DNA from 4 places in the Thalassospira sp. UBA848 genome. Region 1 is predicted to be linked to each of the others. Evidence: predicted binding sites of a transcription regulator. Region 1 holds the regulator's gene; each other region holds the start of a gene.
The links. Region 1 encodes PhoB, which activates phosphate uptake and scavenging genes when phosphate is short. Its sites were predicted from a motif close to TNTCATAAAACTGTCA; they were not measured.
Positions count from the first base shown of each region.

Region 2: a site for PhoB is predicted at 5,811-5,826, ahead of B2R48_RS13485 (PhoX family protein). Genes of this name have one in related genera too.
Region 3: a site for PhoB is predicted at 2,243-2,258, ahead of B2R48_RS12220 (deoxycytidylate deaminase). Genes of this name have one in related genera too.
Region 4: a site for PhoB is predicted at 2,530-2,545, ahead of phnC (phosphonate ABC transporter ATP-binding protein). Genes of this name have one in related genera too.

Region 1 covers NZ_DBGS01000135.1:28,583-37,737, forward strand. Annotated here, with positions in the region: gene B2R48_RS18430 (calcium/sodium antiporter) at 1-265, opposite strand, end outside; gene B2R48_RS18435 (cation:proton antiporter) at 596-2,359, shown strand; gene phoB (phosphate regulon transcriptional regulator PhoB) at 2,441-3,139, opposite strand; gene phoU (phosphate signaling complex protein PhoU) at 3,157-3,879, opposite strand; gene pstB (phosphate ABC transporter ATP-binding protein PstB) at 3,902-4,705, opposite strand; gene pstA (phosphate ABC transporter permease PstA) at 4,707-6,056, opposite strand; gene pstC (phosphate ABC transporter permease subunit PstC) at 6,049-7,428, opposite strand; gene B2R48_RS18465 (PstS family phosphate ABC transporter substrate-binding protein) at 7,564-8,598, opposite strand; gene B2R48_RS18470 (hypothetical protein) at 9,006-9,155, shown strand, end outside.
Region 2 covers NZ_DBGS01000092.1:9,372-18,526, forward strand. Annotated here, with positions in the region: gene B2R48_RS13460 (NAD(P)H-dependent oxidoreductase) at 1-712, opposite strand, end outside; gene B2R48_RS13465 (GntR family transcriptional regulator) at 873-1,523, opposite strand; gene B2R48_RS13470 (carbon-nitrogen hydrolase family protein) at 1,738-2,562, shown strand; gene B2R48_RS13475 (VOC family protein) at 2,582-2,965, opposite strand; gene B2R48_RS13480 (YHS domain-containing (seleno)protein) at 3,200-3,742, shown strand; gene B2R48_RS13485 (PhoX family protein) at 3,824-5,737, opposite strand; gene B2R48_RS13490 (class I SAM-dependent methyltransferase) at 5,890-6,414, opposite strand; gene B2R48_RS13495 (DUF1178 family protein) at 6,540-6,974, shown strand; gene ubiG (bifunctional 2-polyprenyl-6-hydroxyphenol methylase/3-demethylubiquinol 3-O-methyltransferase UbiG) at 6,990-7,748, opposite strand; gene B2R48_RS13505 (aspartate kinase) at 8,142-9,155, shown strand, end outside.
Region 3 covers NZ_DBGS01000085.1:13,917-17,619, reverse strand. Annotated here, with positions in the region: gene B2R48_RS12230 (hypothetical protein) at 321-875, opposite strand; gene B2R48_RS12225 (response regulator) at 872-1,366, opposite strand; gene B2R48_RS12220 (deoxycytidylate deaminase) at 1,652-2,125, opposite strand; partial or broken gene pyk (pyruvate kinase) at 2,412-3,703, shown strand, end outside.
Region 4 covers NZ_DBGS01000121.1:24,188-33,342, reverse strand. Annotated here, with positions in the region: gene phnE (phosphonate ABC transporter, permease protein PhnE) at 1-454, opposite strand, end outside; gene phnD (phosphonate ABC transporter substrate-binding protein) at 523-1,539, opposite strand; gene phnC (phosphonate ABC transporter ATP-binding protein) at 1,610-2,455, opposite strand; gene B2R48_RS16880 (Ldh family oxidoreductase) at 2,759-3,754, opposite strand; gene B2R48_RS16875 (META domain-containing protein) at 3,971-4,429, shown strand; gene B2R48_RS16870 (BCCT family transporter) at 4,546-6,216, opposite strand; gene B2R48_RS16865 (universal stress protein) at 6,281-6,694, opposite strand; gene B2R48_RS16860 (ABC transporter substrate-binding protein) at 7,553-9,142, shown strand.

The sequences.
Region 1 (9,155 bases):
CCCCGAGAATAAGCAAAATATTGGCGATGTTGGAACCAACCACGTTGCCCATGGCAATATCGGCCGTGCCTTTGAGTGCGGCATTCAGGGATACGACAAATTCGGGTGCCGACGTGCCGGCCGCCACAATCGTCAAACCGACAATCACCTTGGAAACGCCCAGCAAAAGGGCCAGACCAACCGCACCCCGCACAATAAATTCACCACCCGCCGTCAATAAGACAAGGCCCGCGACGATCTGAAGATAGGGGATAAGCTGTTCCAAAATATATGCTCGTCTGAAAAGCGATTAAACCGGCCCTTGATCGGGCTCGCGGAAGATGGCATTTGGCAGACCGGATGGCAAGCCATCAGAAGATGACATTCTTCACGACCTGGCAACATGTCCCGGACGTCTTATGGCATTTCGCGTTCATGGGGATGCGTACCGTTCTGGTGGAAGTTCTGTGAATTTCGCAATTGCGCTAAATTTACCCACGACTGGCAGGGTTATTTTCGTTATCCTGTTATTCTCGTTATTTTCAGATATTTAAGCCCTGACTACAGGGCCTGAAACCCAGTGACTGTTTGACCGCCTTCCGGATCGTTTTTCGCCATGCATCACAGCGTCCTGTTCGAGCTGTTCCTTATTCTGACTGCCGCAATCATTGCGGTGCCCATCGCTCACAAGCTGCGTGCCAATTCGATCATCGGCTTTCTGATTGGTGGTTTCTTTATCGGCCCGTTTGGCTTTGGCCTGATTAGTGAACGTGAAGACATCTCCACGGTTGCAGAACTTGGCGTTGTTTTTCTGCTGTTCATGATCGGTTTGGAACTGTCGCGCGAACGATTGCGCGTTATTGGCGGGCGGTTTGCCGCACTTGGGCTGTTTCAGATACTTGTCTCGATGCTCGCCCTTCTGGGCCTGATGATCGTTATGGAATTTGCCCTGCCAACCGCGCTGGTCATTGCAGGCGCACTGGCATTGTCATCAACGGCCATCATCCTCAAACAGCTTTCTGATGACCGGCAGCTCAATACCCGGTTCGGGCGCGCGGCCCTTGCCATCCTGCTTTTGCAGGACGTGGCGGTTGGCCCGTTCCTGATCATGGTGCAGGCCGCAGGCGATGCGGGGACTGAAACAAGCCCGTGGATCAGCATCTTGCTTGGTTTCGGGGCGGTTGCCTTGCTGTTGCTGGTCGGGCGTTATTTGTTGCCACGTCTGTTTCGCTATATCGCCTCTCTTAAAAATCCGGAACTGTTTGCCATTGGCACATTGTTTGTCGTTCTGGCGGCCAGCACACTTACCGAAGTGTCCGGGCTTTCCATGGCGCTTGGCGCCTTCATTGCCGGTGTGATGCTGGCCGAAACCGAATTCCGCCATCAGATCGAAGCCGACATTGCGCCGTTCCGTGGTGTGTTCCTGTCGCTGTTCTTCATGTCGGTGGGCATGTCGGTCAATGTCGACGTGGTCTACAACGAATTTGGCACCATCATGATGTGGCTGGTGTTGCTGCTGGTGATCAAGACGGCCGTGCTTTTTGTTCTGGCACGCGCGATCAAGTTTGAAACCGGTTCTGCCATTCGTGTCGCGCTTAGCCTTGCGGCGGGTGGCGAATTTGCCTTTGTGATGTTTGCACTGGCCGCGCAAAACGGGGCGGTGCCACTTGATATTGCGGCGATGCTGATCCCGGTGGTGGCGATTTCGATGGCGCTGACCCCGACCCTGATCAGTCTGGGCCACAAGATCGAGGAAAAGCTGCATCCCAAAGAAGAAGACCAGCTTGGCAGGATTTCCGAGGAATCCGAGGGCATTCATCAGCATGTTCTGGTGATCGGCAGCGGCCGTGTTGGTCGGGTTCTGGCACGGTTGCTCAAAACCCGCAACATCCCGTTCCTTGTCCTTGATAGTGACGCACAGCAGGTTTCGCGGGGGCGGGCAGAAGGCCTTCCGGTTTACTTTGCCGACGGGTCCAGACCGGAAACTTTCCGGGCTGCACATACGGATGAAGCAAAAATTGCGGTTGTTGCCATGGGGAACCCGCATGCCACGGAAAAAACCGTTGCCCTTTTGCGACAACATTACCCGCATCTGAAGATCTTTGCCCGTGCGCAGGACATCACCCATATCGGGCCACTGTCGCGCCATGGCGCGGATGCCGCCATTCCCGAAGTTCTCGAAACCGGCTTGCGGTTATCCGATCATGTTTTGGCCGCCTGCGACGTACCACAAGAAGATATCGATGCGGAAATCGCCAAGTTCCGCCGCGCGGATATGTTGTTGATGAACGAACTGGCCCCGCGCATGCAGCGCAAACAGGCCAGCGGGGATGCCAAGGAAAGCGGCACCAAGGACAGCACCACCAAGGACAAGCCCTGATCATCAACAGGACGAAACAAAAAACCCCCGTTGATACATGCAACGGGGGTTTTTTGATGACGTCGGTCGGGAAAATGACGTTTAGACGGCGGTTTCTGCATCCAGTGCATAACCGGCCGCACGGACGGTGCGGATGATATCGCGCGTACCCTTGACGTCGTTCAACGCCTTGCGCAGGCGGCGTATGTGAACATCAACCGTGCGGGTTTCGACATAGATGTTCGGGCCCCAAACAGCGTTAAGCAGCTGTTCGCGAGAGAAAACACGCCCCGGATGTTCCAGGAAATAGCGCAAAAGACGGAATTCCGTCGGGCCAAGATGGATGGCCTTGCCGTTGCGACTGACACGATGGGCGGCGAGATCCATTTCGATATCGGAATAGATCAACTGCCCTTGTGGTTGCGCCGGACCGGATCGGCGTAGCAAAGCGCGGATGCGGGCCAGCAATTCACCAATGGCAAACGGCTTGGTGACATAGTCATCAGCCCCGGTATCAAGACCGCGGATACGATCACCTTCTTCGCCACGGGCCGTAACCATGATCACCGGCAAATCGCGGCTTTCAGGTTTGCGACGGATCTGGCGGCAGACTTCGATACCCGACATCACCGGCAGCATCCAGTCGAGCAAAACAAGATCGACATGGGTTTCTGCCAGAATTTTCAACGCTTCGTCACCGTCTCCGGCTTCGACAACCTGCATCCCCTCTCGTTCGAGGTTGTAGCGCAACATGGTTACGATTGCAGCCTCGTCCTCGACGATAAGAACCGTTGGGTCCATCTTCCTATGCTCCAGTGTCACTCATTCGGTTCGACGACCGCGAAATTCGCAGCGTCGTTTTTTGGCCGATCAATCCCCGGCAGGTCTTCGCCCTTGATCCGGTAATAGATCGTCTCGGCGATGTTGGTGGCGTGGTCGCCAATACGTTCGATGTTCTTGGCGATGAACAACAGATGGGTCGACGCGGTAATGTTGCGCGGATCTTCCATCATGTAGGTCAGCAATTCGCGGAACAGCGAATTGTACATGTCGTCCACTTCCTGATCGCGTTCCCAAACCCGGTGGGCCTTTTCAGCGTCGCTTTCGATATAGGCGTCCAGAACATCCTTGATGATTTCCTGGGCCAGCTTGGCCATGTTCGGGATCGCCTGAACCGGGCGGATCGGCGGGATCTGGTTCAGAACCTGTGCGCGTTTGGCGATGTTCTTTGCCAAATCACCGATGCGTTCAAGATCGTTTGACAGCTTAAGGGCCGTAACGACCTGACGCAGGTCATCTGCCATCGGCTGACGCAGGGCCAGAAGACGGACGGCAAAGTCCTGTACTTCCTGTTCAAGAACGTCGATGCGCTGATCGGACAGGATGACTTTCTCGGCCAACTCGGAATCGCGTTTAACGATGGAACGGATCGACGAAATAAGCTGGCTTTCGGCAAGCCCGCCCATCTGCGAAATGATGTTGTTCAGACGGGTCAGTTCCTCGTCGAACGAACTTACGATATGGGTATGATCTTCAGCCATTTATGCGTACTCCTGGTGTCGCTTAACCGAAGCGGCCGGTAATGTAACCCTTGGTGCGTTCGTCCTTCGGGTTGGTAAAGATTTGATCGGTTTCGCCAACTTCAACCAGCTTGCCAAGGTGGAAGAACGCGGTGCGCTGCGACACACGGGCGGCCTGCTGCATGGAGTGGGTGACGATCACAATCGTGTAGTTCGAACGCAACTCATCGATCAGTTCCTCGACCTTGGCGGTCGCAATCGGATCAAGTGCCGAGCACGGCTCATCCATCAGGATGACTTCCGGGCTGACGGCCACCGCACGCGCAATGCAAAGACGCTGCTGCTGACCACCGGAAAGACCAGTTGCAGGCGACTGCAGGCGGTCTTTGACTTCCTTGAGAAGACCGGCACGTTCAAGCGAGGTCATGACGATTTCGTCAAGTTCATCGCGCGAATTGACCAAGCCATGAATACGCGGGCCATAGGCCACATTGTCATAGATGGTTTTCGGGAACGGGTTCGGTTTCTGGAACACCATACCGATGCGCGCGCGCAGCTGAACCACGTCAATGCGCTTGTCATAGATATCGCGACCATCAAGGGTGACTTCACCCTTGAGGGTGACACCGTCAATCGTGTCATTCATCCGGTTCAGGCAGCGCAGGAAGGTGGATTTACCACAGCCCGACGGGCCGATCAGCGCGGTCACCTGCTGTTCGGCGATATCAAGGTTGACCTCATAAAGGGCCTGATTATCGCTATAGAAAAGATCAAGGTTACGCGCGGTCATTTTCGGTTTTTCGACCGACGGCTCTGCCGTCATTGCGCTCTGGGATACAGCAGCCATTTTACCACTTCCGTTCAAATTTTTTGCGCAGATACACAGCCAGTCCATTCATCAGGACAAGGAAGGCCAGCAACACCATAATCGCAGCCGAGGTTTTCTCGACAAAGGCACGTTCCGGGCTGTCTGCCCACAGATAGATCTGCACCGGCAGAACCGTTGCCGGGTCAAGAGCCCCGCCCGGGATATCGACAATAAAGGCCACCATACCGATCATCAGAAGCGGTGCGGTTTCGCCCAGTGCCTGCGCCATGCCAATAATCGTGCCGGTCAGAATGCCCGGCATGGCAAGCGGCAAGACATGATGGGTCACAGTCTGAACCGGTGATGCGCCAAGACCAAGTGCTGCCTGCCGGATCGACGGCGGCACCGCCTTGATGGCTGCACGCGAGGCAATGATGATGGTTGGCAAGGTCATGAGTGCGAGCGTCAGACCACCGACAACCGGGGCCGAACGCGGCAAATGCATGACATTAAGGTAAACCTCAAGACCGAGCAGACCAAACACGATGGACGGTACGGCCGCCAGGTTGTTGATATTGACCTCGACAATCTGGGTGAAGCGGTTTTTCGGTGCGAACTCTTCGAGATAGACCGCAGCCAGAACGCCAATCGGGAAGGACAGCGCCAGCGTCACCAGCAGGGTATAGAACGACCCAACAGCCGCCCCCCAAATCCCGGCAAGTTCCGGTTCGCGGGAATCCCCACTGGTAAAGAAGCGGGTGTGGAACTGTTTTTCCACCGCACCGGCTTCGACCAGCTGGTTATACCAGCTTACTTCCTGATCATTGAGGCGACGGTCGCCTTCATCGACGGTGGGATCAATATAGCCCTTGTTGAGCATATCGAAATCGTCACCCGAGATCAGCCAGATGGTGCGCGTTTGGCCAATCAGGCTCGGATTTTCGAGAACCCGTTCGCGCAGGTCATAAGATGCACCACCTGAAACGATGCCATAAAGGTTTCGCTTTTCACTGCGCGAGGTCACATCCGGGAAACGTTCCCGCAAGGCCTGTTTGATGAGGCCATCAAAGTTCGCACGACCAATCACGTCCGGATCACCGGTCCCTTCGGGATCAATGACCGCCGGATCAAAGGTAATTTCGAGCTGGACATAGGTCTGGTAAAAGGCGCTGTAGCCTTTTGATCCAATCGAAAACACCAGAACGAACAGGGCCAGAAGCGCGATACCAATCGCAACCAGGCCATACATTTTAAAGCGGCGTTCAGCGGCGTAACGTTTTTTGATTTGACGCGCAATCTTCGGACTATCCCAGTCAACCGGCTTACGCAGATTGTCAGAGATCACCTTGGCCGCAGCTCTGTCTTCCATAAGAGATGCCATATCAGTCATATTTCTCGCGATACTTCTGAACAACCTTAAGGGCAAATACGTTCAAGCCCAAGGTGACAAGGAAAAGAACCAGCCCCAACGCAAAGGCCGAAAGGGTTTTTGCACTGTCAAACTCCTGATCCCCGACCAGAAGGGTCACGATCTGCACGGTAACGGTCGTAACAGCCTGAAGCGGGTTTGCCGTCATGTTTGCGGCAAGACCAGCCGCCATCACCACAATCATGGTTTCACCAATCGCACGGGACACTGCCAGCAGAACCGCACCGACAATACCCGGAAGTGCGGCCGGGAAAATCACATTGCGGATGGTTTCGGATTTGGTTGCGCCCAAGCCGTAAGAACCATCGCGCAGGGATTTCGGCACCTGCGACATGACGTCATCAGACAGTGACGAAACAAACGGAATGATCATCACACCCATGACAAGACCAGCCGCCAGCGCACTTTCGGAGCTGACATCAAGACCAAGGATCGCGCCATTATCACGCAGGAACGGAGCCACGGTCAGCGCAGCAAAGAAGCCATAAACAACCGTCGGCACACCCGCCAGAATTTCAAGTGCAGGCTTGGCCACCGCGCGGAATTTCGGCGATGCATATTCGCCCATGTAGATTGCCGAAAACAGGCCGATCGGAACGGCCACGCACATGGCAATCAGGGTAATCAGTAGCGTGCCGACAAAGAGCGGGATCGCACCAAAGGCACCCTCGGAGGCAACCTGATCGGCACGAATGGCAGTTTGCGGGCTCCATTCCAGACCAAACAGGAACTCAAGCGGGTTGATCTTGGTAAAGAAGTGTAGTGCTTCGAACAGTAGCGAAAAGACAATGCCGACGGTCGACAGGATCGCAATCGCCGAGCAGGCAATCATCACATAGCGCGCGATGCGTTCGATATTGTTGCGCGCGCGCATGTCTGCGGTGATTTTGCGATATGACAGCGACAAGCCAAGCACAGCGCCGCTCAGCATCACGACGACAAGGGCGGCATTGGCAATCGTCTGAATGTTGGCAAGACGGCGACCGGCATCAACAATTTCCGGTTCGACCGTCAGATGCTGACCATTTCCGTCAGCAATCAGTGAAATAGAGTTAAGCGCAAGCGACAGGCGACCGGAGTCACTGACAATTTCCTGTGGCAGATCTGAAACGATCAGGGCTTCGATCACTGATCCCTGAAAACAATACCAGATCAAAAGCAAAAACAGCGCGGGAAGCCCGCACCAGGCTGCTGTATAGGCCCCGTAGTGAACCGGCAAGGAATGAAGATTGCTGTGTCGGCCGCCCGAGAGCGCTACGGCCCGCTGGCGTCCAAAATAAAAGGACAGCGCGCAAAGTGCGGCAACCGCGAGCAACAGGAAAGACAGGGACATTATATTAGATCCGTTCGCCAGATGAGCCTGCAAAGGTCAGTTCGTGAGGCCAATAGGACAGAAACTATAAACAAATCAAGTCAGGATATAAAGAAACCGGTGGCAGCGCACGCCGCCACCGGTTGAAAGATCGCGTTACATGCTCAGCGGCGAAAGGTTCATCGCTGCGTTGCGTACGGCTTCACGCTCTGCTGCATCCATCGGGATGAGACCGCGGTCAGCAAGGTAACCTTCGTCACCCCAAGCTTTGTCGGCGGTGAATTCAGCCAAGTATTCCTTGATGCCCGGGATGGTGCCAACGTGCGCGTTCTTCACGTAGAAGTACAGCGAACGGGAAACCGGGTAATCACCAGCAGAGATTGCTTCGAAGGTCGGAGCAACACCGGCGATCATGGAGCCCTGGAGCTTGTCGCCGTTCTGGTCAAGGAAGGAGAAGCCGAAGATGCCAAGGGCATCGTGGTTTGCTTCAAGCTTCTGAACGATCAGGTTGTCGTTCTCGCCTGCTTCAACATAACCACCGTCTTCACGAACGCCAGCGCAGACAGCTTTGAACTGGTCTTTGTTGGTTTCTTCAAGAGCGGCGATAACCGGGAACTCTTCGCAAGCTTCTTCGAGTACCAGCTCGGTGAAGGCATCACGAGTACCGGAGGTCGGCGGCGGGCCGAGAACTTCGATTTTAACGTCCGGCAGGCTCGGATCGATTTCCGACCAGGTGGTGTAGAAGTTGTCTACGAGCGACTTGCCGTCTTTGGACGGAACGGTTTTTGCCAGAGCAAGGAAGATCTGCTCTTTGGTCAGGTCAAGCTGCGGGGCCGCGTTGGAGTTCGACAGAACAATGCCGTCGTAACCAACTTTAACTTCGGTAACTTCCGAAATGCCGTTTGCAGCGCATTTTTCAACTTCGGACTTCTTGATGCGACGCGAAGCGTTGGTGATGTCCGGGTGCTGTTCGCCAACACCGGCACAGAACAGCTTCAGACCACCGCCAGAACCGGTCGATTCAATAACCGGCGTCTTGAAAGAGGTGGTTTTACCGAATTCTTCTGCAACCGCGGTTGCAAACGGGAAGACGGTGGACGAACCAACGATACGAATCTGGTCGCGTGCTTCGGCAGCGCCAGCAAAGGCAACGCTCATCAGCGCCGCAACAGCAAGAGTCTTCTTCATCATAAATTCCCCAATGGTTGTTCCACTTCGGAACGGTGCAACGATCTGCGAGGCGGACTCTAACGCTGGGTGCTTACGGTATTGTGTCGCTTTTGTTAACGTTATGTGACAACGTATCAGAGCGGTAAAAACAGACACAAAATTCATTGTAAATCAAAGCCTTAACGTTAACCAACGTGCGCTTGAAAATACCGGATTTTCGTTCCAACACGGCAAAACACACATTGTTTGCGACAGGCTGTAACAAAAACTGTCACATTTCCCGCAACCATGGCTCGGGGCACGGGTTTTGGCGCTGAATTGGGAGCAATTGCCAGCAAGTCCTTTACATGGCGCCATTTCCACGCAACTGTTGGGCATAAGGGATACATACTTGCCGCGCGCGTGCGCAGCCAAAACAGGAGCAAAACATGAGCAACGCCTCACTCGATGAGATTCAGGAACTGATCCAGAAGTTGTCTGGTGAACTCGGAGATATGTCAGAGGCCGCTTCGCGCCATATTGATGATCTGCATATCGCGGTGAACAACGTGGCATCGCATGTTCTGGCCATTGAGGCG
Region 2 (9,155 bases), on a different contig from region 1:
CACAGGCATTGGACACGGCCGCCAATTCAATGGCGGACTTGGTGCCATCAAGGAAGCTGTTGAAAATTTGCGGGTTCATGCCGCCCGCCTGCGCCTGTTCGGGTGTCAGGCCATAGTGATGCCAGACATCATCGGGCGTGACATGATGATAGATCGGAAGATATTTGGTGCCCTTGCCTGCACAGGTCACGGGCAGGCCAATTGCACGTGCCCAATCAACCATTTCCGAAATCAGGGCCGGTTGATCGCCATAGGCCATGGAATACACAAGGCCTGCGGCCTCGGCCCGTTTGGCAAGAAGTGGGCCGGCAAGGACATCGGCCTCGACATTGACCATGACGATATGGCGGCCATATTCGATGGCCTTAAGCGCAAAGCGAATACCGGCTGCGGGACTTCCGGTGGCATCAATGATGACTTCAAGCCCGTCTGCGGCGATCAGGGCATCGGCATCCTCGGTGATCCAGGTGGTGCCATCGCGGTAAGCCGATGCGCTGTCCTTTGCCGCGAACTGATCATCTGACCAGCCGACACGGCGCAAGGCGGCCTTGGCGCGGTCGATGCTCAGATCAGCAATGCCCAGAACGTGATAGCCCGGATGATGTCCGGCCTGACTTAGAAACATCGATCCGAATTTGCCGGCGCCGATGATGCCAACTCGTACGGGATTGCCTTCATCTGCGCGCTTGCGCAGTTTTGTATCAAGGTTCATTGGCGTTCCTCCCAGACAGGAAACTTGTCGTTCTTATATGGTTCTGCCTTTGCAACGCGGGCGGGTCATTGGCAGATTTTTTGAAGGAGTTGGGGATTGGTGGTGCGAAGGGCGACGAAAAGGCGGGCTGTTGGTGGCAGCGAGGGGCAGGTCAGCTTGGTTATTGCATTCGGGAAACCAGACGGTCACGCGCACTACGCCCATGATCGCGGGCCAGTTTCTCGGCAAGAGGACCATCGCCGACACAGATGGCATCGGCGATGGCCTGATGTTCGGTCCAGATCGGATCACGGGGGTAACCAATCTGGATATAGGCATGCATCACGCGCCTGATCTGAAGCCAGACTGCGGCTGATGCTTCGGGCAACAGGGGATTGCCCGACAGGCGGTAGATCGTTTGATGAAATGCGACGTCGGCTGCAACAAGTTCTGCGGTGTCGCCGCTGCCCAGAGCGTGGTGTCCCTGTTGAATGGCAGCCCGCAAAGCCGATTCCCGATCCGATGCCTTGGTTTCAGCAGCCAAACGGGCCGCAAGCCCGTCAAATGCTTCTCGCAGGTCATAAACGTGACGGACCAGTTCACTGTCCACGGGCGCAACGCGATATCCGCGCCGTCCCATTGGTTCGACAAGTCCGTCACGACGCAGCAACCCCAGAGCTTGCAACACTGGTTGCCGCGAGACATTGAGTTCCTCGGCAATGGCTTCCTGTCGCAATGGCGTTCCGGGAGGGAGTGCACCGGAACACAAGGCATCGACCAGGCGGTCATGCACTTCGTCAGTCAGACTTTTTCGGCCGGAAAGAGGTTCCATCTTCGATCCTCATTGGGTGTACGGAATACTGTATACACTAATTTCTTTTTTGGAAAGAATGAATTTGCGGTGATGAATCCTTTGGGTTGCATCCGCCAAAAGGGCCGTATGCGGTTTCGGTCGAAATCGACCTGCGCTATTCCAATTGTCTATTGCCGCCCTAGATCATGCGGCCCATCATGATGTTGGATAATGATAAAAAGGAGACTGCGTCATGACCCGTTTTATTGCGGCCTGCGTTCAGGTCAATTCACGCGATGTCATGTCTGATAACCTTGCGCGTGCGGCAACCTATGCCCGCGATGCGCATGCGGCCGGAGCCAGACTGATCGCTTTTCCCGAAAACGTGTCGATGATGTCCTTTGGCGGATCAAATGTGCGCGCCGCTGCCTTCCCCGAAGACGAGCATCCCGGTCTGGTCTTTTTCTGCGATCTGGCCGAGGAACTAAAATCAACCCTGATCGTCGGATCCCTGCATGTCAACGTGCCGGGCGAAGACCGTGTGGCAAACCGGTGTTTTGTGATCGGGCCTGATGGCAAGGTCATCACATCCTATGACAAGATCCACATGTTTGATGTCGATCTTGCCAATGGTGAAAGCTATCGCGAAAGCAAGACCTTCCGGCCCGGCGATGCGGCCCGACTGGCCGAAACCGAATGTGGCATGGTGGGGGTATCTATTTGCTATGACGTGCGTTTCCCGCATCTGTTTCGCGATTACGCCAAGGCGGGTGCAAAGATCCTCAGCATCCCGGCCGCCTTTACCCGCACCACCGGGCAGGCGCATTGGCATACCCTTTTAAAGGCACGTGCGATTGAAAACGGCTGTTTTGTGATCGCGGCAGCCCAGTGCGGCGATCATCCGGGCGACCGCCAGACCTTTGGCCATTCGCTGATCATTGATCCGTGGGGGCAGGTTTTGGCCGATGGTGGCACCGATCCGGGTTTCATCACCGCAGAAATTGATCTGACGCGCGTCGATGAAATTCGCCGGATGGTGCCATCGCTTGGCAATGATCGGGAATATAAACCCTGCTAGTCATCTTTGATCGAAGTGGTCAGGCGTAACTGACCACTTCGAATTCGATGTCGTTTTCATCACGGAAATAGAACCGGCGACCGGGTTCGTAATCGGCATGGTTAAAGGTTTCGATGCCGTCCGCCTTGATCTTTGCCTCGGTCCCATCAAGGTCATCAACGACAATACCCAGATGGTTCAGCCCACCAATCGTGGCATAGGAATTTTCCTGTCCATGCTTTGGCGTGCCAAGGGCATAGATCGCCACATAGCTTTCATCATTGCCGACGTGATAGGTCAGCCCATCATGAATGGCCGGGCCTTGCCAGCGGATATGCCAGCCAAACCAGTTGCACAGGTTTGCAGCAGTTTTCACCGGGTCTGCGACCGTGAAATTCACATGTTCGAGAAATGCAGCAGTCATGGTGTTTCCTTGTCCGTGTGGTTTTGTCTTTGGGTTCCCTTCGTCGTAATTCCTCAACCATGGTTAAGGTCAAGGCCCAATTCCCTTTGCTTTATATAGGAAGCAAATGGTCGTTTGTCGCATCCTCACGCTTTATCACGCATCCTCACGAAACAGTGTCGCAACGTCATTTCGATTTCTGGCTGTGTCCGGGCACACTGCGTACATCAGGGATTTACAACCGGAGAAACAGCAATGATGTTCAAACAGTTCTTAATCGGATCGGCAGTTGTATTTGGCCTTTCGGGCGCGGCGTTTGCCGGCGAACAATATGTCGACGAAACCGGCTATGCGATCAGCGGATATGACGCGGTGGCCTATTTCAACTTGCCGCAAAAGGATGTCGGCATGATGCAGCCCCACGCCGTACCGGGCCGGGCCGACATTACGGCTGAATATAACGGCGCGACCTGGGCATTTGCGTCGGAGGAAAACCGCGAGATGTTTCTGGCCGATCCGGCAAAATATGCCCCGGCCTTTGACGGGCATTGCGCATACGGGATTGTGAAGGGCGGCAAAGTGCCGGCCAATCCCAATCTGTGGCGGATTGTCGACGGGAAGCTTTATCTGAATATTACGCCTGCCGTGGTTGGTTTCTGGAGCGAAGATATTTCAGGCAACATCACTGCCGCCAAGGGCAACTGGACCGACCTTGAAAGCAAGTCAGCGTCGGACAAAAGCTGGATGGCGATTTCAGATAATGATGGCACCTATGATATGGCCGCACCGGTCAAGTAATATCGGTGACTTGCAGACAACAAAAAACGCACCGGCAAACTGGCCGGTGCGCTTTGCATTTCAGGACTGTGATGCAGGGGATCAGCCTGCGATTTCACCGCCATCATTTTTGGTTACTGCGACGACGGACGGACGCGGCGGGATTGCGGCCTGGAAGTCCGGCCAGCGGGTACTTGGCGCGTCATAGGATGAACCGTCTGCCGGGTGCTGAACGGCAAGAAACAGCGTCTTTCCATCCGGGGTGAATTCCGGACCGCACATTTCCGCACCAACCGGGCACGCAAAGAAGAATTTGGTGAGCGCCCGACCCGGACCATCGACATCGGTGGCATGCATGCCATCAGGAATGTCGGATTTTGGTGCGCCGTCGGTTGAAATCCACAGGCGGCCACGATGGTCGATTGCCATGTTGTCCGGGCAGGAAACCCAGGATTCTGCGGCCGGATGGTACACCGCCTTGTCATCGGCAACGGCCGGATTGCCACCGGCAATCATGATGTCCCAGGTAAAGCGCGACGCGGTGTGATCGGCATCCTGGCCACGACCGCCCGGAGGGGTCAGTTCAAGCACGTGACCATGCGGGTTGGCAGCGCGCGGGTTCGGCGCGTTGCCTTCCTTGCGCTTGGAGTTATTGGTCAGCATGACATAGACCTTGCCGTTGACCGGGTTCGGTTCGACGTCTTCCGGACGGTCCATCTGGGTTGCACCCAGAAGGTCGGCCGCACGGCGGGCCTCGATCAGAACGTCAGCCTGACTGTTGAAGTCGTTTTCGGCTGTCAGCGGGCCTTCGCCAAAGATCAGCGGCATCCAGTCAAGGCTGCCATCTTCGTGGAACTTGGCAACAAACAGGGTGCCGTTTTCCAGAAGGTCCATGTTGGCTGCGCGATCATTCGGATTGTATTTGTTCGCAGCCACGAATTTGTAGAGATAGTCGAAGCGCTGATCATCACCGGAATAGGCAACAACGGAGTTGTCCTTGTTGATGATGACGGTGGCACCTTCGTGCTTGAAACGGCCAAGGGCTGTGCGCTTTTTCGGCATCGAGGTCGGGTCATACGGATCGATTTCAACCATCCAGCCAAACTTGTTGGGCTCGTTCGGGTCTTTTTCGACATTGAAGCGGTCGAAATATTTGACCCACGAGTACCAGCTGTCCTTGCTGATGCCCAAACGCTTGTAGTTGCGTTCTTCGCTGGTCTTGGCGATATCGCCGCCAAAGTAACCGTTGAAGTTTTCCTCGGCGATCAGGACCGTGCCCCAAGGCGTCTTGCCGCCCGCACAGTTGTTAAGCGTACCGATGACACGGGTACCGGTCGGGTCGGTGTTGGTCTTGAGGCGGTCATGACCGGCAGCCGGGCCGGTAATCTGCATTTCGGTGTCGATCGGGGAAATGCGGCGCGCATAATCGGACCCGTCAACAACCTGCCATTTGCCACCGGTTTTCTTGACTTCGATAACCGAATGGCCGTGGGCTGCGATTTCGTGCAGGGCCTGTTCCTCGGATGCATCCATCCCGTCTTTAAGACCGGACCACATCAGTTCGGCATTGGTGTATTCGTGGCTGACGCACAGAAGGCCGTGGTCAGAATTTTGGGATCCGACCGGAAGCGGCATGTAGCCAACATAGTCGCAGTTATAACCAAACTGTTTGTTCTGCGCCTTGGCGTCGACCTGACCCGGAACGAATGCCGGTGCATCGGCGACGACCTTGTCGCCCCAACGGATCAGCACGCTGGCGTCATAGCCATCAGCAACTGCATGGGTTTCGGTGATCTTCTGCGGGATCGACTTGAAGGTCAGGGTGGAGGCTGATTGTGCCTTGGCAACACCCTTGGTCGCGATGCCGGCGCCTACAACGGCCGACGTCGCCATCAGGCCCTTGAAAAAGCCACGGCGGGAAAAGCGTGCATTGATCAGATCGTCAATGCGTGGGTTGGTGGTCGGGTTGGATGGGATATCGTCGCTATCTTCGATGATTTCGTATTTATCGCTCATGGCTTTTCTCTCTCTTCACACCATTGCCTGAAACAGCAGCAGCGAAGATGCCAGAAACGACAGCGCTTAATTGTGAAAGTTGTGTTTATTTTCGTAAAATCAATATGTTACGAATTTGTTGCAATCGCTTCCGGCCTGTTGCGAATTGTGCGCTAGGATGGCTTTTGTGCGACAATCGATTGTTTTATCGCCGTAATTTCATCGCCATTCACAGTGTAAACCGGGCCTTGCTGATGGGCGATGATGTCCCAGTCGGCAAATGCGTCTGTCAGTTCATCACGACGCAGCAGGAAGTCAGGGGATCGCGGGCGTCCGATCGCCTCGTTCCCGACCATGAAGGTTTCATAGATCAGGGTGCCGCCCGGTCGGACTGCGGCGCGAAGGTTTGCAAATAGCGGTCGATGCAGGTAATTGGCGACAATGATCAGATCGAATTGCTGATCGCCCAACGGCCAGTGACCTGTTTCAAGGTCTGCTTCGATCCAGTTGATTGTCGGTTTTGTTTTGGTATCGGTTTGCGAAAGGTCGCGATCAATTGCCGTAACCTGCCACCCTTGGGCGGCAAGCCAGAAACTGTGCCGCCCCTTGCCGCATGCAAGGTCAAGTGCCTGATTGCGGGCCGGGTTGGGCGTTGGGCAATGTTGTGTGATCCAGTTTGATGGCAATTGGGATGACATTTCTGTAAATCTTGTTTATTCAGTGTGACGCTCGCGGGCTGGCGATTTAAGCCAGTGTGGGCCATATAATCTGTATCTAATAGTTTTATCGTCTCGCGACTGGTTCGGCTTATACAAGTACCATCATGATTCTATTTCAGCTCAAATGCGAACATGATCACGAATTTGAAGCTTGGTTCAAGGACGGCGCAACCTATGAAGCGCAGGCCGCCAACGGTGATTTGTCCTGCCCGATGTGCGGGACGTCGAATGTTGGCAAGGCCTTGATGGCACCGCGTCTGCGGACGTCACGCCAAAAAGAGGTTGCCGCCGAAAAGCAGAAACAAAAGGCTGTCGCCGAGGCAACACAGGCCGCAATTGCCGAAATCCGTAAACAGGTCGAAAGCAATTGCGAGAATGTCGGTAACAAGTTTGCCGAAGAAGCGCGCAAAATCCATTACGGCGAGACGGAAAAACGCGGCATCTATGGCCAGGCCTCGGTCAAGGAAACCGCAGAGCTGGTCGATGAAGGCATCGATGTCATGGCGCTGCCATGGGATGACGAGACGAAAAAGAACTGATCAGGTAGTTTTTGATCAGTCAGGTTTTCGCGCAATCACCATATAATTCACATCAAGATCACGCGGGGCAGGCGACCAGGTGTCGTTGATCGGGTTGTATGCCACACCGGTAATGTCGCTCAGTTCGAGTCCCGCACCGCGCAGATATCCCGACATTTCGGACGGCTTGACGAACTTGCGCCAGTCATGGGTGCCCGCAGGCAACCAGCGCAGAATGTACTCTGCGCCGATCTTGGCCAGCGCCAGTGACTTGATGGTGCGGTTCAGCGTGGCAACAAACATCAACCCACCCGGCTTAAGAACCGAAGCACAGGCCTGCATGAAGAATTGCGGGTCATCGACATGTTCGATGACTTCCATATTCAGCACGATATCGAACTGCTTGCCCTCATCGGCCAGAATTTCCGGCGTGCAGCAGCGATAATTGATTTCAAGGCCGGATTGCGCGGCATGGATTTTGGCGACTTCGATGTTGCTTTCCGATGCGTCAATCGAGGTCATCTTTGCCCCCATGCGCGCAATCGGTTCGGACAGAAGACCCGCACCACAGCCGATATCGACGATTTCGATGTCTTTAAGTGGTTCGATGGTTTCCGGATCGCGGCCAAGATGGGCACAGATATTGTCGCGCAGGATTTGCAGTCGCACCGGATTGAATTTGTGCAGCGGTTTCATCACACCGTTCGGGTCCCACCACTTTTCAGACATCGCGGAAAACCGTGCGATCTCATCGGCATTGGCGGTGCGGCTGGTTTGTGCGGATGCGTCCGACATGGTGTGGCTCCGAAGGCGTAAAACAACTTTGCTGTATGATGCCTTGTTTACGCCCGCGCGATCTGCAAGGCAATACTCAGCTGTCAAATGACATGGTCACGCAATGGGCCAAGTCATCTGCCAAGCCTCAGTGATATTGGGTAGTTTTCGCATGATATGCGATGCAATTTGCCGCATTCGCATGCCTTGGGGCAATTTCGGGCTAAAAAAATTGCTCTGACGCAATTTATCAGCATCCTTGACGCTTGTTTCATGTGGATTATGGCAGTATTGATAACGCCGCTTGGATCAGGAGAAGCGCTGTGTGTATGGCATGCTATCCTGGGCCGGGACAGGATCACATGCCGTCACGTTCGGACAGCCGATGGACGGCGAGCATAGCGGGGATACTTCATGGCCCGTATTGTCATGAAATTTGGCGGCACTTCGGTCGCCGATGTTGATAAAATCAAGAATGTCGCGCGCCGGGTGAAATCCGAGGTCGATGCCGGCAATCAGGTTGCTGTTGTTGTGTCGGCCATGTCGGGCAAGACCAACGAACTGGTTGGCTGGGCGCAGGAAGTGTCGCCGATGTATGATGCACGTGAATATGACGTGATCGTATCGTCGGGCGAGCAGGTGACTGTTGGGCTTCTGGCGATGGCGCTGCAAAGCATGGATGTGCCTGCACGTTCCTGGCTTGGCTGGCAGATTCCGATCAAGACCGACGGCGCGCACGCCAAGGCCCGCATCAAGGAAATCGACACCACCGAGCTTGACAAGCGCCTGAATGGCGGCGAAGTCGTTTGCGTGGCCGGTTTCCAGGGGATCGCACCTGATAATCGTATTACCACACTTGGTCGTGGTGGTTCGGATACCTCGGCCGTTGCCTTGGCCGCAGCACTCGATGCTGATCGCTGTGACATCTATACCGATGTTGATGGTGTTTATACCACCGACCCGCGGATCGTGCCGAAGGCACGCAAGATCGAAAAAATTACCTACGAAGAAATGCTGGAACTCGCGTCGCTTGGTGCAAAGGTTCTGCAAACCCGTTCAGTCGAGATGGCGATGAACCATCGCGTTCGGGTGCAGGTCCGCTCCACCTTTAGCGAAGCAGAAGGAACACTTGTTGTAGACGAGGACGAAATCGTGGAACAGGAAGTCGTCAGCGGAATTGCCTATAGCCGTGATGAAGCCAAGATCACCTTGGTTAAAGTCGCAGACAAACCGGGCATTGCCGCTTCAATCTTCAGCCCGCTGGCTGATGCCAATATCAATGTCGACATGATCGTGCAGAACGTCTCTGAAGACGGCAAAAGCACGGACATGACCTTTACCGTTCCGCGGGGTGAATTCCAGCGTGCGCTTCAGGTGATCGAAAAAAACAAAGAGCAGATCGCCTATCAGGAACTGCTCAGCACGTCT
Region 3 (3,703 bases), on a different contig from region 1:
GCATACAGGTGGTGCAAGCGGTTTTTGACCCCGAAATTCAATTTTCGAAATCATTCCTCCGCCGGTAGAAACCAAGGGTGCTTTGGGTGCGTCAGGGTTCCGGGTTGCTGGCATGTATCAGTGGCACGAGGGCGATGGATTTCGCCTTGAACGGATGTCGGAAGGGGAAGGTTCGGTTGGGTTGCCGCAGATGTCAGCTTGATGGGATGCGCCAGCCGAAATGGTGGTTTCGTGTAGCGTAGCGTTGGGAGCACAATACCGTTGCCGAGCCCGTTGGTTATGTCGGGCGGCCTTGTCGGCAGAATATGCGTAGTGAGCAGCTATTCGCGTGGGGATTCGTAGCGTTCGGTCAGTTTGGTAAGGGCGGCGACAGTTGCCTGTTCGACGCTTGAGCCAAAACCGGTGACGCGACCAGCCAAAATGACATAAAGCGAGTCGATATGAAGCTGTGCGACCAACAACTGCTTTTCGTTTGCCGTTGTTCGGTCCGCCATGAAGGTTTCCATCGACTTGGCGATTTGGGTCATCAGCGGATACTGGAACGTACCACCCAGCGCCTTTACCGAATAAGCGAGGTCGGCGGCTGCTTCGACAGCAGCAGGACGTTTGGATTTGTCGTTAAGGGCAGTGATGATGGTTTTGCGGCATTCCATCAACTCGGTGCCAATATCACGGACAAAGGTTTCCGAGCTTTTCTGAACAACTTTTTCAAGCTCTTCGAGTTGCTCGGGCGACAGGTTGATGTCAAAGCCCTTGATGAAATTTACAGCACGGCGCTTAAGATCCGTTTGGGCGGGGATAATTTGGACGTTCTTTTTTTTCTTTGGTTCTTCAGGTTTCACGACAGCTCCGCTTCCCCAATCAAAATGGGTCATTCGTCTGGGCTCCTCCGATCAGGACCATCAAACTGGACCTGTCTGCGACGTCTATCCGGACCAAAATACGTTCCCGTGTTTACAAAGACACGTGGACGCGTGATGACCGACACCAAACGACTATAAAGTGCCTTAGCATTGAATGGTTTGGCAAGAAATTCTGTAATGCCAAGGTCGCGTGCCGTCGTCACATAGCGCATCTCGGAATGTGCCGTCAGCATGATCACCGGAATAAACCTGTTTGGTGAATTGGTCGAGTTGCGCATCACGTCGAGAAACTCCAGACCATCCATGCCGCGCAAGCGCCATTCACAGATCACAATATCAATCTTCTCAGTGCGCAAAACGTCAAACGCATCGTTTGGCGCTTTTACGCGTTGTATATGACTGGCACCCAAATAGGCGAGCGTGTCATAGACCACCTGAGCTGAAATCTTGTCCCCGTCAACGATCAGAAAACTAATCTTACTAAAGTCTATTTTCGCGTTCATCCGGCCTCGGTTCCTGAGCATCATCACGAAATGCGTCGCTGTTCAGGAGGATACAGCAGCAAATCATACCCCGTTGCTGACTTGTAAATCCTTATACCTTTGTCTGGTTCCCAGCAAGACCAAACCGCAAAGGTTGGGTCCTGGAAATCTGACAAATACTGACCCCGGGCCAGCGTGGAATATGAAACAGACGACGTTTGCGTCTTCTTGTTTTTGTTGCTCGTGTCCGGTGTGAACACACCCAATATTGGGCATTTTTTTCAAGAGTAAAGAGGAAGATCGTTTTTATTTCATAGGCTTGGTGTTGCCCTCGTCGTCAATCACCTTAACGGCGACACCCGATTCCTCGAACATTTCGGTGGATATTTTCATATCCTGTTCCCAGCGTTCGAGGAAATCTGCAGTCAGCTTGGACTTGTCGACATAGACCTCTGCGATGCCAGCCTGAATGATGGCGCGCGCGCAATCGCAGCATGGGAAGTGCGTGACATAGAGTGCGCAGCCATCAAGCGACGTGCCGGTGTAACTGGCGTTATAAATCGCGTTGCGTTCGGCATGTTCGGTATAGGCGTATTTTTCCGGGCGCTGATGGCGGCTTTCGATTTCGTCATCGACCCCGCGCGGAAAGCCGTTGTAGCCAACCGCGCGAATTTCCTTTTTCGGGCCGATGACAACCGCACCGACCTGCGTGCTGCGGTCTTTTGACCAGTCTGCAATATGGGCTGCAAGTCCAAGAAAACGGTGGTGCCATTTGCTCATGAAAAGGGTCCTGTCTGCGCCAAGGGGTCGGTCAGCCGGAGGCTCGAATATGACCGGCATGTTTTATCGATATGGCTCCTTTAAAGAAGGGGCTTCTTGTAATTGTCCAGCGAAAAATCACATTTTTGTAAAGGCATTTAATGAAAAGTCCCTGTTCAAATAGGGGCTGATTGATTATTAAGGGGATACCCCCAGAAAAAGATCAGGATGCCTTTTCGTCTCGCCGCAGATGCAGGCCGAAGCGGGAAGGCTCATGTGTAAACCGAATAACAAGAGGTAGTAGCCGATGCGCCGTCAACGTAAGGCGAAGATCATCGCGACACTGGGGCCAGCAAGTTCAAAGCCGGAAGTCCTCGAGAAAATTGTCGAGACAGGCGTGGATGTATTCCGCCTGAACTTCTCGCATGGGGAACACTCAGAACATCTGGCCCGTTTTGAAGCGATCCGCGCCGTCGAAGAGAAAATCGGGCGCCCAATCGGTATTTTGATGGACCTTCAGGGGCCGAAAATCCGTGTTGGCACGTTTGCCGACGATGAGGTCGTGCTTGCCGCGGGCGACAAGTTCAAATTCGACATGGACAAAACGCCGGGCGACAAAAAACGTGTGTCGCTTCCGCATCCGGAAGTATATGCCGCGATCAAGCCAGGTGCGAACCTGCTGCTTGATGATGGCAAGCTTCGCATGCGTGTCGAGAAATGCGACGACAAGTCCGCAGAATGCACCGTCATCACCGGTGGGCCACTGTCAAACCGCAAGGGTGTCAATCTGCCCGACGTGATGTTGCCGCTTTCACCCCTGACCGACAAGGACCGTGCAGACCTTGATTACGGTCTGGAGATGGGTGTTGATTTCGTGGCGCTGTCGTTCGTGCAGCGTCCAGAGGATGTCGCCGAAGCACGCAAGATCATTCAGGGCCGTGCGGCCATTGTTTCGAAACTCGAAAAACCGCAGGCCATTGATCATCTTGATGAGATTGTCGATCTGTCGGACATGATCATGGTGGCCCGCGGTGACCTTGGCGTTGAATGCCCGCCAGAAGATGTGCCGATTCTGCAGAAGCGGATCATCAAGTCATGTCGCGAAGCGGGCAAGCCTGTGATCGTTGCGACCCAGATGCTTGATTCGATGGTTTCCAACCCGGCACCGACCCGTGCAGAGGCGTCAGACGTTGCAACGGCGATCTATGACGGTGCCGATGCGGTGATGCTTTCGGCCGAAAGTGCGGTCGGCAAATATCCGATCGAAACCGTATCGATCATGAACCGGATTCTGGTGCGCGTCGAACAGGACGAGCTTTATTACCGGATGCGCGATGCCAACCGCCCGGATCCGGAGCACAATGCCCCGGATGCGATCAGTGCGGCAGCACGTCAGGTGGCGACCACGATTGGTGCCAAAGCGGTTGTGAACTATACATCGTCCGGGTCAACGGCCTTCCGTGCCGCGCGCGAACGTCCTGAAGTTCCCATTCTTGGTCTGACACCGCGTATTCAGACCGCTCGTCGCCTTGCACTTTGCTGGGGCGTGCATCCGGTCTTTACCCGTGATGCCACCAACTTTGCCGAAATGGTGGGGAT
Region 4 (9,155 bases), on a different contig from region 1:
GAGCCAGGACACCGGCAAATGGACCAAGGCCGACCGCAACGACGAACAGCATGGCAAAGACCATTTCGTTGATCGCGCGGAAGGAATCCATCAGGCGACGGACCGGCTGATAGACCCAGACAGGGACAATATTTTCAGAAGAAAGAATACCGAACGGGATCGAACAAACGATGGAAAGTGCAGTGCCCCAGATCGCAATCTGGATGGTGATCCACATTTCTTCGACATACATCTTCCACATCAGGAAGTCGGGCGGGAAGAAGCCCTCGGCAAAGTCGACCATGTTGCCGCTGTTTTCAAACAGCGCCATAGGGCGCATATCTGCCCCCTCCCACGACATGGCCAGAAGTCCAAGGATGATCGCCCAAAGCAGGAAGCTTGATGCCGACCGTTTCAGGTCGCGCGGCGGAAGCTCCGTTGCGACAGATGATGTCGAAGAAATGCTGCTGTTCATCGTTCAAATCCCGGAATTAAAAGCAAACAGGGAGCGCACCTTTGATGCACTCCCTGTCGAAAAGTCGGTTACTGGTAGGCAACCAGGATGTCGAGTTCAGCAAGTTTCTTGTCGATCTCGGCAACACGTTCTGCTTTTTCTTCAGCAGAAAGCTCTTCGGTGTTCTGGATTTTCAGCTTGTCCTTGAACAGGGCCAGCTGACGGATCGGGTAAAGCTGCGCGTTGGAGCTTTCCATGAAAAGGCCCATGCCATCGGAGTTGTTGGCAAGAACTTCCTTGGCACTTTCAACATCACCGAAACGACCGTAACCAAGGAAGAATGCCTTGATTTCGGATTTCATTTCGCGCGACAGGTCTTTACGGTAAACCATCGGGTCAGACGGGATCAGCGGCGAGGTCCAGATGACTTTGACCTTGTCGGTGATTTCCGGCTTGTTCATCTGGGTACGGCCAAGCTGCTCGGAGTTGTTGGCAGCAACATCAACCTGTTTGTTGGCAGTCGCCATCAGGTTGGTTTCGTGGTTGGCGTTACGAACGGTCTTGAAGCACTCTTTCGGGTCAACACCGTTTTTCGCAAACACATAATAGGACGGAACCAGGAAGCCCGAGGTCGAGTTCGGATCACCGATACCGAAGTTCAGCGAACCATCACATTTCAGCATGTCTTCAAGGGTTTTGACCTTGTCGTTGTCAGCCTGGGTGATGATGTGGGAGTAGTAACCGTTCGACCCATCGGATTTGGAGGTCTGAACGAAAACTTCACCACCGGCGCGGTCAACGGCTTCCATTGCCGACTTGTTACCAAACCAGCCAACATGAACCTTGCCAAAGCGCATGCCTTCGATGATGCCTGCATAATCCGGTGCAAAGAATGCCTCGACGTCTTTGCCAAGTGCTTCTTCCATGTCATCGATCAGCGGCTGCCACTGAGCTTTGAGGTTAGAGGTAGATTCGGTCGAAATGATACCGAAAACGATGGTTTCCGGATCCTGTTCGAGCGGCTTGAATTCAACATCGGCCTTGGCAACAACGGATGCCAGCATCGTGGCCGCAAATGCTGCGGATGCGATTGTCTTAACGTTCATAAGAAGTCCCCTGTCAGAATAGATTTGGACATGTTTCGAGAAGGTAAGGCAGTCATGACAACTGGCCCGGCTAGCTTGTTGCGACAGCCAGGTCCTTTTCTGCGATGGGCTTTACAGCAGGCTCGGCAGCCTGTGCCGCACCATCGGCAAAAAGTTCGGAAGAATGTTCACCGTAAAGTTCCTGAAGGAATTGCGGCGTCAGTTCACTTGACGGTCCGTCAAAAACGACTTCACCATCGCGCATGGCGATGGTGCGTTTGCAGTAGTCTTTTGCGTAATCAACCTGATGAAGCGATACGATGACGGTGACGTTGTCTTCGCGGTTCACGCGATCAAGCGTGTTCATCACCTTGCGCGACGATGCCGGATCAAGCGATGCAATCGGCTCGTCGGCAAGAATCAGTCGGGCACCCTGGGTAATGGTGCGCGCAATCGCCGCGCGCTGCTGCTGACCACCTGAAAGGTTGCGCGCTTTCTTGGAAGCATGGGCATCAATACCAACACGCGAAAGCGCGCTCATAGCGCGCCGTTTTTCCGCCTTGGTAAACAGGCCAAGCGATCCGCGCCATGCCGGAACACGGCCCAAAAGCCCCATCAATACGTTTGTCAAAACCGACAGGCGGCTGACCAGATTGAACTGCTGGAAAACAACACCGATTTCAGTACGCACCTTGCGCGCACCGCGGGATATTTTGCCGTTTTCCTGAATGATCTCGCCAAACACCGCGATCTTGCCGCCGTCGCGATCCCCGCGCAGCAAACCGGCAATGTGACGGATAAGTGTGGATTTTCCCGAACCCGATGCGCCAATCAGCGCCACCATCTCGCCTTCCCGCACTTGCAGTTTGACATCGCTGAGTGCGCGCTTGTCACGGGTAAAGCTTTTGTTCAGTCCAGAGATATCTACAACCAGCATCAAAAAGTCGCCTGAATGTGTTTCGCTGGATGAAGAAGCTACGCACAAACGGCGACTCTACGGTGACACTGATGTTACAGTTCGATGATTACGCAGAGCATATCGCCCCGACAACAATTAAACTTGTCTATACATCAAGAATTCATCGAAGTATTTGCCTGTAATTCCCACATTATTTCTGTAACATTCCCGACTTTATCAGCAGAAATATATCTGATGAATGCCCCATCTTAAATCTATAAGACAGTCAAACATTCTGCACCGACAATTTTGGCATCAATACAGACACATAAAATGGGAAATTTATTTAATTTGGCTGATGGTCTCCATGACGTCATCTTCGATATCAAGACCCTCATCTTCGGCAAGTGCACGTGCCTGCTTGCCGCGACGCCCTGGCAGACGCACGCCTTCTTCTGCGGCAATCTCGTTTGCAATATAGGCAAGGTGATCCATTACACCCACACCGCCGGTTGCCTTGGGGTCAATAACAATGATCAGTTGTCCAAGCGCCGGTGGTGCGCCTTTGTCATCAAAAAGTGACGAAGACTGGTGACCGAACTGTGCGCCGGTAAGTCCAGCCGCAAGCAGTTCCACCATCATGGCAAGCGCCGCCCCTTTGACCCCACCAGCCGGGATCATTGTACCATCAAGGGCTTTCTGGGCATCAGTGGTCGGGTTGCCATCCACATCCAGTGCCCAGTCGTCGGGAATTTCCGCACCTTTCTGCTTTGCAGCCATGATTTTGCCGCGCGCAACTTTTGACAGGGCAAGGTCAATGATGATCGGATCACCGGCATCGCCCACCGGCACACCGAAGGCAATCGGGTTTGTCCCAAACATCGGACGTCGCCCGCCCCACGCTGCCATTGCCGCCGGCGCATTGGCAAACATCATCGCCGCCAGCCCCTGTTCTGCAAGACGTTCAACCGTCAGGCCCATGACGCCCGCGTGATGGGATCTGTGGATTGAGGCAACCGCAATACCCTGAGTGCGGGCCATGTCTGGCAAGTGCACCATCATCAAATCAAGCGCCGGATAGGCAAATCCATGCTGCGCGTCAATCCGCAGCACGCCGGGAGACGGCTTTTCAAAAACCGGCCGAACCGTACCATCAACTTTGCCCGCTTTTGCCTGCGCCGCATAAGCCGGCACGCGACGAAATCCGTGCCCGCCTTGTCCGGATGCCTCCGCCGCCACCAGTGCGGATGCCACCGATGCGGCATTTTCGGCAGTTACGTTGCAACGCATCAGGGTTTCACACACAAGCGTGTGGGCATCTTTAAGCGAAATCTTCATCGGTGGTGGGCCTTGATTATAAAAACGGGAGGAGGCGCAAGGATCATGCGCCAAAGGGCCTTACAACATAGCCATAAGCCATCGCCCAGCGCAAAGACGTTTTCAAGGCGAGCTCCACCTGAATGGCGCACAGGTCTTTGAAAATATGATAGGCTGGATTGCAACCATCGGCAGTAAGGCCGGGTATGATCGGGCAAGCAACACAGGATTCCACCCATGTATCGTGTAAAGCAAAGGTTCGTTTCCACTTTGGCCGTCGCGGCTTTGGTATCGCTTGGAGCGTGCAGCGCGACGTCAAATGGCAATATGTCCGCTGACTGGTCGACTGTCACCGGTCAGGAGTGGCAATTGGTCAATGTGACGGAAGGCAACAGCACCCTTTCGCCAACACCGCCAGTCACGGCAACCGCAACATTTTCCGACGATGGCAAGGTATCAGGCAATGCCGGGTGCAATCAGTATTCCGGCGGCTACACACAATCCGGATCGTCACTTGGCATCGCGCAACTGGCAATGACGCGGAAAATGTGTATCGCAGAAGAAGCCATGCAGATCGAGAACGCCCTAAGTGGTGCTTTCGTTCTTGTTGACAGTTGGGATGTGACGGACGGGCACCTTGTTCTTCGGGACGTTGACGGCCAGGCCGTGATCGAATTTGCGCCCGGCACTCCCTAGGCATTCCCAACGCTTTTCAACATCTGACAAAACAAAAGGGGCACCGTTTGGTGCCCCTTTTGCATTTGGGAAGTGTCGCGGCCTATGAATGGCCGCGACACATACAAGTCTGTTTTCTAGTCCTTGCTGTTAGATGCTTCTGCACCTGCCCCGACCGCCTTGGGTTCGGAACGCAGGCCCTGAATGATCGAATAACAGGCCAACAACAGCACGATCGCGAACGGGAAGCCCGTCGAGACGGCCATGGCCTGCAATGATCCAAGACCACCGCCCAGCAACAATGCAATCGCAACCAGACCTTCGAAGGTGCACCAGAACACACGCTGGGGAACAGGTGCATCGACCTTGCCGCCTGCGGTGATGGTATCAATCACAAGCGAACCAGAGTCCGAAGACGTCACGAAGAAGACAATCACCAAGACAATCCCGATAAAGGATGTGATTGCCTGCATGGGCAATTGGTCAAGCATGGTGAACAGCTTGATCGGAAGACCTGCTTCGGCAATCGCCGAGACACCTTCGCTGACCATGTGAACCGCAGTACCACCAAAGGCAGTCATCCACAGAACGCAAACCAGGGACGGAATGATCAGAACGCAGGTGATGAATTCACGGACCGTACGGCCACGCGAAACACGTGCGATGAACATGCCGACGAACGGTGACCAGGAAATCCACCACGCCCAATAGAAGGACGTCCAGCCCTGGCTGAAGTTGGCATCTTCACGACCGACCGGGTTCGACAGCGCAGGCAGGTATTCAACATAGGCTACCAGGCTGGTGAAGAAGCCGGTGATAATGTCCATCGTCGGACCAACCAGCACCACAAACAGCAGCAACAACGCTGCCAGCACCATGTTGATTTCCGACAGGCGTTTGACCCCGGCATCCAGACCGGCCAGCACCGAAATCAGTGCGACACCGGTAATCCCGATGATCAGGAAGACCTTCGAGGTATCGGAAACCGAAATGCCAAACAGGTAATCAAGCCCGGCATTGGCCTGTTCGGCGCCGAACCCAAGCGAGGTCGCAAGACCAAACAGGGTTGCGAAAACAGCCAGAATATCGATGAAGTGGCCGGTCCAGCCCCAGACACGCTCGCCAAAGATCGGATAGAAAATCGAGCGAATGGTCAGCGGCAGGCCCTTGTTAAAGGAAAACAGTGCCAGTGCAAGAGCCACCGTGGCATAGATCGCCCACGGGTGAAGACCCCAGTGGAAAATGGTCGCAGCCATGCCAAGATCAAAGGCAGCATCGGCATCGCCAGCCGCAGCACCGAGCGGCGCCCAGTCCGTACGAAGACCATCTTCGCCGACAGCAATTCCGCCCATCGAGCTTGAGAAATGTGAAATCGGCTCGGATACGCCATAGAACATAAGACCGATGCCCATGCCTGCAGCAAACAGCATGGCAAACCAGCCAGAATAGGAATAATCCGGTGTTGCGTCCGCGCCACCGAGACGCACACGGCCCAGCGGTGAAACAATAAGGAACAGACACAACACGACGAACACGTTGGCAGCAGACAGGAAGAACCAGTCGAACGTCGATGTCAGCCAACCACGCAGGTCGTTGAACATCGGCCCGACACTTTCCTGAAAGGCCAGGGTAAGAAAGACGAATGCAACAATCGCAAGACCCGAAATCAAAAAGACCGGGTTGTGGACATCAAGTCCAAACGGCCCGATCTCTGCCTGGATATTGTCTTGCCCGATTTCATATTCTGTATCAATCGGGTTCGCAGCACCGTCCGGGCTTTCAATGCCCGTATCAGTTTCAGACCCCATTTGAAACTCCCTAGGTTAAATGAATATACAGCTACCCCTAGCCGTAAGAGTTCTTCCGCATTCCTTAACGCACCAGGAACACAGAAAGATCCGAGTGAGACGCCACATATCCGCCATGCGATGCAAAGATATGGTCGGCAACGCCGGGGACGTGCGATGCCATGACGATCACGTCAACACCAAGTTCGTCGGCCTTGGCGACAAGTTCCTTGCTGAGATCCACCGCAGGATCATGCGAAATGTGGGCGATTGCCTTGGTGCTTACACCATGCTTGGACGCCAGATCTTCGGCGAAGGCCTGAAGTTTCTGTTCAAATTCCTTTGGTGTATGCGCAACCGATGACGGCGTATTGGTACCGACACCGAGAAGGCTTATCTCGGCCTTGTAATGCTTGGCTAGATCGACCGCCGTTTTAATTGCTTTATCCAATTTTTCAACGTGGGCCAAATCGACAGGCACGAGCATCTTCTGATACATTCATTCCTCCGTTATGTGCACCACCCCCGAAGTCCATGATTTCACCAAATATCAGGGTAGCCGCAAAAGCCTAACACTGACCGTGTTCAAAATCAAAAACCGACTTTCGAAATCTCACATAAACATTGCTGCAGTATTGTGCGCACAAATCGGTGCACAAGTTTGACAATACTTGCTGATGAAACCTGCCGGATTGGCATAGGAATTCTGCGCCAAATCCCGAATCGCTTATTGAATATTTTTCGAATTCAAATACCGATTTCAGGACCTTTTTGTGCCAGGTTTCGATGTTCGAACCTGAAAATTTTAAAAATTTTTTCGTATACAATAATGCGGGCAAATTCAAACGGCCGAGCCGGTCGTAAACCCCTTATCGGGCAAGGCATTTCTTGGAAAAATCCATCGGAAATCTATTCTATTTTCCAGAGAATTTTTGACCATAAAAATCTATTCAAGGATGCCAGATGTCGGCAAACCTGTGTGCTGTCGGCTTGATGAAGGCACCGTACTCGTGTCACGATATGCGCGATTTGTGCACTGTCTGTCCCACACACATGTGCTTTCAGCTCAGGACATCATAGGTCCTGTCTGAACATATTTGCTGGATGCGCCTTGCAAAAGGCCAACATCCATGGCCGTGCACATACCCGAAAGGGGAAATTATTGTGGCCAACGGGGGAGTTCAATAGCTGCGCAAAAACGGTGACATGGCACAACAGCGCATCTTCACGCTGCATGTCCATTTGTGTCCGAACGACACCCAAACCTGCTCTACCAATCAAAACCAAATCGCGGGTGGAAACTGCCACACCAATTAAATAATTCAGCAAGATCAAAAGCATCAGAGAAGGAACAGGGATGACTGACCCTATCAAGCATTTTGCGTCACGCGTCACCGCTCATGAAATGAACCGCCGCGAGTTTATCGGCCGTTCGATGGCCGCCGGCCTGACCCTTGCAGCTGCCACCAGCCTTTACGGCAAGGCAGCCATGGCACAGGAACCCAAACGCGGCGGTCACCTGAAACTTGGCCTTCAGGGCGGTTCATCGACGGACGTAATTGATCCGGCGAAATCGTCTTCGCAATTTACCTTTGCCATGAACCGTAACTGGGGTGACACCCTGGTTGAATCACATCCGACCAGCGGCCTTGCCGTCCCGTCCCTTGCAGAGTCCTGGGAACCGAATGCGGATGCATCGGTCTGGACATTCAAAATCCGCAAAGGTGTTGAATTCCACGACGGCTCCGAACTGACCATCGATGATGTCGTCAAAACCCTGAACCGCCATACCGACGAAAAGTCGGAATCCGGCGCACTGGGTGTTCTGGGCTCGATCAAGGGCATCGAAAACAAGGGCGGTGACCTTGTCCTGACCCTGTCCGAAGGCAACGCTGACCTTCCGCTGCTGCTAAGTGACTATCACCTCGTAATCCAGCCGGGTGGTGGGTATGACAACCCGAATGCCGGCATCGGTACCGGTCCGTTCAAGATCGACAACTTCGAAGCTGGCGTGCGCGCAACGTTTGTGAAAAACGAAAATGACTGGCGCACCGATCGCGGCTTTGTTGATTCCGTCGAAATGATCGTGATGAACGATGCGACCGCCCGTATGGCAGCCCTGTCATCGGGTCAGGTTCACTTCATCAACCGTGTTGATCCGAAGACCGTTGGCCTTCTCAAACGTGCACCGAATGTCGAAATTCAGACCACTTCGGGCCGCGGCCACTATGTCTTCATCATGCATTGCAACACCGCGCCGTTCGACAATAACGACCTGCGTCTGGCGCTGAAATACGCGATGGACCGTGAAACCATGGTCGAGAAGATCCTTGGTGGTTACGGCAAGGTCGGTAACGACTTCCCGATCAACGAAACCTATGCCCTGTTCCCGGAAAGCATCGAACAGCGCACCTACGATCCGGACAAGGCGGCCTTCCACTTCAAGAAGTCCGGCCATGACGGTTCGGTTCTGCTGCGTACGTCCGATGTTGCCTTCCCGGGTGCAGTTGATGCTGCAGTCCTGTATCAGGAAACCGCCAAAAAGGCCGGCATCGACATCGAAATCAAGCGCGAGCCGGGCGACGGTTACTGGTCGAACGTCTGGAACGTTCAGCCGTTCTCGACCTCTTACTGGGGTGGTCGTCCGACCCAGGACCAGATGTACTCGACCGCCTATCTGTCGAGCGCTGACTGGAACGATACCCGCTTCTTCAATACCGAGTTCGACAAGATCCTTCTTGAAGCACGTGCGGAACTCGACCAGGCCAAGCGTAAGGAAATGTACCACGACATGGCGCTGATGGTCCGTGACACCGGTGGTCTGATCCTGCCGATGTTCAATGACTTCGTGAACGCAACCACGACAAACGTTTCCGGCTTTGTCGATGACATCGGCAACGACATGTCGAACGGTTTTGTTGCTTCGCGTCTGTGGATCAACAGCTAATCAGTTGGGATGC